2 linked regions of the Cytobacillus luteolus genome follow. The protein of the gene in region 2 binds, or shares a complex with, the protein of the main gene of each other region. Links are inferred from orthologs where the notes say so. Each region holds a gene or a part of one and is shown on either strand. Other genes may lie near its edges.

Region 1 (3,196 bases), on a different replicon or contig from region 2:
GACGATAAGCTATTCCTTCATATCCAAAAAGGTATTCCACAATTAACAAATTCGATAGTATATAAATCATTAATGATGTTATATGACCTAAGATTGTTCCAATACTATTCTTTAGTATATGCTTATACATTACTCTTCTTTTTGTAAAACCCTTCGCCCTCGCAACTTGGATATAAGGAAGACCCTCTTGACTAGCGATAGATGCTGAGGTAATTCGAGACACATACATCATCGGATAAATCGCTACTAAAATACCCGGTAGGACAAAGCTATACCAATTCGCTTGACTTAATATTTTTACAGATGGAAACATAAAAATGACGAGCCATTGGATAACGATGACAATCAGAAAGTCTGGTATCGATTGAAACAACCAAGTAGTTCCGTTACCTAATATATTTTTTTCGTTTTGGCACTATTGTAATCAAAGATCCCTTTTGCAATGCCTACAAAGATACTCAAAACAAATGCTAATACAATGATTTTTAAGCTATTTGGGAAGTAACGCTTTAACTCGTCCTCTACTGTTACATTATTATAACGAGTATCTCCTAAACTACCATTCTCTCTAATATGAGTAAGCCACCCGCTAATATTCTCTTTGTATTGCCCCCATGAAAATGTATACCCATAATCAATCGTCATTGCCTTCCCACTAACTGCTATATCTGCTTCCCGTGGAAAAAAGACTAACATTATTAGTCCGGCTAAAACAACAACATACAGTAAAACTGTTCTAATGATATTTTGTGTAATACTCATTATCCACCCCCATATGGTATTTATTTACTATAAAAAATAATAACACAAAGTATTACGACTTTTCTATATATTTTGAAATTTTATTACAAATATATTACAAAGGTTTTATCAGATTGTAAAAAAGAGTTGGCTAATGCCAACCCTTTTAATGATATTATTCATATTTTTTAAAGATAATTGTAGCATTATGTCCACCGAAACCTAGAGAATTACTAAGTGCTGCACGTACCTCCATTTTTCTAGCAACATTAGGCACGTAGTCCAAGTCACATTCAGGGTCTGGTGTTTCATAATTAATTGTTGGAGGAACAATTCCCTCTTTAATAGCTAATATTGAAAAGATAGCTTCTATTCCACCAGCCGCCCCTAAAAGGTGACCTGTCATTGATTTTGTAGAACTAATCGCTAACGTATTTGCATGTGGACCAAATACTTCTTTAATCGCTAATGTCTCAAACTTATCATTGTATTCTGTAGAAGTGCCGTGAGCATTAATGTAATCAATATCATTAGGCTGTAAGCCACCATCTTCAATCGCCTGACGCATTGCACGAACTCCACCTTCACCACCAGGAGCCGGTTGAGTGATATGATATGCATCTCCTGTTGAACCATATCCTACGATTTCAGCGTAAATTCTCGCTCCACGTGCAAGTGCATGCTCAAGTTCTTCTAAGATAATGATACCAGCACCTTCACCCATTACGAACCCATCTCGGTTTTTATCAAACGGTCTACTAGCAGTTTTAGGATCAGGATTAAATGATAATGCTTTTGCTGAAGTAAATCCTGCAAACGCCATATTGGTTAATGGGGCTTCCGTTCCACCAGTTACCATTACATCTGCATCCCCACGCTGTATCACTTTAAAGGCATCCCCAATTGAGTTCGTCCCTGTAGCACAAGCAGTTACTGTACAAGAATTTATCCCTCTCGCTCCAATCGCGATCGAGACTTGTCCCGCTGCCATATCTGGAATCATCATTGGAACGTAGAATGGACTAACCCTTCTATATCCCTTTTCCATAAAGATCTTATGTTGTTCTTCATGTGTTTCCATTCCACCAATACCAGAACCTATCCATACACCAACCCTTGCAGAGTTTTCATCATTTATTGTAAGGTTTGCATCCTTTACTGCCATGAAAGAAGAGGCAAGTGCATATTGTGTAAAACGGTCCATCCTTCTCGCTTCTTTACGGTCCATATAGTTTTCTGGATTAAAGTCCTTTAATTCAGCAGCAACTTTCGCAGGTAAACCTTCAATTTCTACTCTTGTTAATGGTCCTACACCAGAAACACCACTAATCGCATTTTGCCATGCTGTTTCTACATCATTTCCTATTGGAGTAACTGCTCCTAAACCTGTTACAACTACGCGCTTTTTTGTCATTTATTTCGCAACTCCTTATGTTTGAAATATACTATTATATTATTTTACTTTCCCCAACGAATGGCGATGGCACCCCAAGTTAGCCCGCCACCAAATCCCACCATTACAATTAGGTCACCGTCTTTTATTTTACCAGCTTCTAATTCTTCTACTAATGAGATAGGAATTGATGCTGCAGAGGTATTCCCATATTTATGAACGGTTTTTGACATCTTTTCTATAGGTAATTCAAGTCTTTGCCTAGCTGCTTCCATTATTCTAATATTTGCTTGATGAGGGATTAAGAAATCCACATCTTCCTTTGTTAACCCTGCTTTTTCTAACACATTTATACAAGAGTCACCCATTTGTCTTACAGCAAATTTAAATACTTCTCTGCCATTCATAATGATATATTCATCCTGAAATAAATGCTTTGCGCCGGTTCCATCTGCACCAAGCTCAAATGATAATATTCCTTTGCCTTCTGAAACCGGTCCAATAATTGCTGCCCCAGCACCATCACCAAAAAGAACCGCTGTATTTCTGTCGTTCCAATCTGTAATTTTTGACAGTTTCTCTACGCCAATAACTAATATTTTCTGATATACTCCAGTTTCGATAAACTGTTTACCAGTAACAATTCCATACATAAACCCAGCACAGGCCGCACTAATATCCATAGCTGCAGCTTTTTTTGCACCCAGCTTCTCTTGTAAAGTGCAAGCAACGGAAGGGAATGGTCTGTCAGGAGTAACAGTAGCTACTAAAATCATATCAAGTTCTTCTCCAGACATCCCTGCATTTTCCAATGCCTTTAAGGCTGCCTCATATGCCATATCAGATGTATTTATATCATCCTCGGCAATGTGTCTTTCCTCTATACCCGTTCTTGTTCTTATCCATTCATCTGTTGTATCCATTTTTTTTTCTAAATCATGGTTCGTAATAATTTGTTCCGGTACATATCGTCCAATACCTAGAATCCCCGCATTCATAAATCAATCCCCTTTCCAGTAATTATCAAGCGTCTGACGTATACTGAATCGAATATAAGTAAGT
Region 2 (3,140 bases):
GTCTTGATTTGAAACAGATAACAGACCAGGTTTCTAGCGAAGGAAATTCTGTTCAATTAGCGAATTTAAATTGCCCAGGCCAAATCGTAATTTCTGGTACTGTTGAAGGGGTTTCACTTGCTTCTCAAATGGCAAAGGAGAAAGGTGCCAAACGAGTGATTCCGCTTGATGTTAGTGGTCCTTTTCATTCTGCATTAATGGAGCCCGCAGCTACAAAGTTTTCAGCTGTTTTAGAAGGTCTAGATATTAATAATGCAAGTATACCTGTAATTTCTAACGTAACGGCTAGACCGATTACAGACGCTGATGAAATAAAAGTCAAGCTTATTGAACAACTCTATTCTCCAGTTTTATGGGAGAACTCTGTTGAAACACTAGTTGAGCTTGGTGTAGATACATTTATTGAAATTGGTCCTGGAAAAGTTCTATCTGGATTAGTTAAAAAAGTAAATCGTAAACTGACTACGTATTCCATAAATGATGAGGAATCATTGGTATCAACGATTGAATCAATTAAGGGGGAAACTCAGAATGCTTAATGGTAAGGTTGCGTTAGTTACTGGAGCCTCTAGAGGAATAGGCCGTGCAATTGCAGTGGAATTAGCAAGACAAGGTGCAAACGTTGCAGTCAATTACTCAGGTAGTGAAGCAAAGGCGAACGAAGTAGTTGATGAGATTAAGGCATTAGGAAGAGAATCGTTTGCAATTCAATCTAACGTAGGAGATAGTGACTCTGTTCAGAATATGGTAAAAGAGGTCATTTCTACCTTTGGTACGATTGATATTTTAGTAAACAATGCTGGAATCACTAGAGATAACTTGCTAATGAGAATGAAAGAGGACGAATGGGATGATGTAATTAACATCAATCTAAAAGGTGTCTTTAACTGTACTAAAGCAGTTACAAGGCAAATGATGAAGCAACGATCAGGAAGAATTATTAACATCGCATCTATTGTCGGTGTGAGTGGTAACCCAGGTCAGGCTAATTATGTTGCAGCAAAAGCTGGTGTGATTGGACTAACAAAAACAGCTGCAAAGGAGCTTGCTTCTAGGAATATTACTGTAAATGCAATTGCTCCTGGATTTATAACTACTGATATGACTGACAAATTACCTGAAGAGGTAAAAGCGGAGATGTTAAGACAAATCCCGTTAGGTAAATTCGGAGAACCAAAAGATATTGCCAATGTTGTTCTATTCCTTGCATCAGAGCAAAGCAATTATATGACTGGACAAACTCTCCATGTTGACGGTGGAATGGTCATGTAATTTTAGTATTTTCTTAAATTACTAATTATTTCTTTAACTGGTTTTTTAAGCTAATATAATCTATAATACTTGAGGGGAGGTGACCGAAGATGGCAGATGTTTTAGAACGTGTAACAAAAATTATCGTAGATCGTTTAGGCGTAGATGAAGCTGAAGTTAAGCTAGAGTCTTCTTTTAAAGATGATCTTGGGGCTGATTCCCTTGATGTAGTTGAACTTGTTATGGAACTTGAAGATGAGTTCGATATGGAAATCTCTGATGATGATGCAGAAAAAATCGCAACTGTTGGCGATGCTGTTAACTACATAAATAGCCAGCTTTAATCTATTACACAAAAAGTCCCGTAAATTATTACGGGGCTTTCCATATTTTTTAAGTGAGCGGTTTTAAGTGAGCGGTAACAGAGTTTTTATAGATTTATGATGTGAGGGAATACTAATTTAAATCACTTTAGATATATTGTGCAGTGTTTTATGGAGGAACCTATGATAAAACGAGTGAATCGCAAAGAGAAGAACAATGTAGGTGCAAAATTCGCAGCCTTTCAAGAGCAAATTGGTATAACATTTACCAATGAAAAACTACTAATACAAGCATTTACTCATTCATCGTATGTGAATGAGCATCGCAAGAAACCGTATGAAGATAATGAACGGTTAGAATTTTTAGGAGATGCAGTACTAGAGCTTACTATTTCTGAATTCCTATATAAAAAATATCCAATAATGAGTGAAGGTGAATTAACAAAGCTCCGTGCTTCGATTGTTTGTGAACCCTCTTTAGTTTCTTTTGCTAACCAGCTTTCATTTGGAGAATTGGTATTACTTGGCAAAGGTGAAGAATTAACTGGTGGGAGAGCACGTCCAGCACTACTTGCCGATGTATTCGAAGCTTTTATTGGTGCATTATATTTGGATCTAGGGATTGGTAAGGTTTGTGAGTTCTTAGAGAAAGTTGTGTTTCCAAGAATTAATGAAGGTGCTTTTTCTCATGTGATGGATTACAAAAGTCAGTTGCAAGAACTAATACAACGAGACGCACGTGGAATGCTTGAGTATAAAGTTTTACAAGAAAAAGGCCCTGCACATAATCGTGAGTTTATGTCTAGAGTTTCCCTTGAAGGTGAAGAGCTTGGCATTGGTATTGGTAAATCAAAAAAAGAGGCAGAACAGAAGGCGGCTCAGGTTGCTTTAAAAGTGTTACTAGAAAAAATGAGTTAAGATATCTTAGTCCCCCTGCCAAAGGGGGATTTGTTATTTCATCAATTTCCAATATCCTCATTAAAAAAACATCTTAATAGCAACCGCATTTATGATAAAATATGTTAGAATTCATAGATTATATATTAATTATGCATAAGGGGGAGACTTATGTTCCTCAAACGTTTAGATATTGTTGGTTTCAAATCATTTGCTGAGAGAATGGCAATTGACTTTGTTCCAGGAGTTACAGCTGTAGTCGGACCAAATGGAAGTGGAAAAAGTAATATAACAGACGCAATGAGATGGGTATTAGGAGAACAATCTGTTAAATCGTTACGTGGTGCAAAAATGGAGGATATTATCTTTGGAGGTAGTGACTCTAGAAAAGCATTAAATATTGCAGAAGTTACTCTAACATTAGATAACGAAGATTATTTTTTACCGATTGATTATCACGAGGTGAGCGTTACTAGAAGAGTCTATCGTTCTGGCGATAGTGAATTTTTTATTAACAAACAGTCATGTCGCCTTAAAGATATTGTAGATCTTTTTATGGATTCCGGCCTTGGAAGAGAAGCATTTTCAATCATTAGTCAGGGGAAAGTTGAAGAAATTCTAAGTAGTAAAGCAGAAGAACGAAGAAGTATTTTCGAAGAGGCTGCTGGT

The links.
Region 1: the proteins of acpP (region 2) and fabF are in contact, whole or in part, in a solved structure (PDB 6OKG), measured with the Escherichia coli proteins. The link is inferred for Cytobacillus luteolus from one-to-one orthologs.

What each region holds. Positions count from the first base shown.
Region 1 is NZ_JAGGKM010000001.1:463,805-467,000, reverse strand. The notes cover bases 37-2,895. They hold fabF (beta-ketoacyl-ACP synthase II), read right to left. Parts: upstream 2,156-2,895; coding sequence 917-2,155; downstream 37-916. Other genes in these bases: J2Z26_RS02390 (beta-ketoacyl-ACP synthase III), read right to left, coding at 2,200-2,895; J2Z26_RS02400 (ABC transporter permease family protein), read right to left, coding at 391-762; J2Z26_RS02405 (ABC transporter permease subunit), read right to left, coding at 37-373. Also shown: more of J2Z26_RS02405, read right to left, coding at 1-36; more of J2Z26_RS02390, read right to left, coding at 2,896-3,132. UniProt on the Escherichia coli protein: Involved in the type II fatty acid elongation cycle. Catalyzes the elongation of a wide range of acyl-ACP by the addition of two carbons from malonyl-ACP to an acyl acceptor.
Region 2 is NZ_JAGGKM010000002.1:365,663-368,802, reverse strand. What follows is about bases 176-2,978. They hold acpP (acyl carrier protein), read left to right. Parts: upstream 176-1,361; coding sequence 1,362-1,595; downstream 1,596-2,978. Other genes in these bases: smc (chromosome segregation protein SMC), read left to right, coding at 2,643-2,978; rnc (ribonuclease III), read left to right, coding at 1,758-2,492; fabG (3-oxoacyl-[acyl-carrier-protein] reductase), read left to right, coding at 532-1,272; fabD (ACP S-malonyltransferase), read left to right, coding at 176-539. Outside these bases: more of fabD, read left to right, coding at 1-175; more of smc, read left to right, coding at 2,979-3,140. UniProt on the Escherichia coli protein: Carrier of the growing fatty acid chain in fatty acid biosynthesis.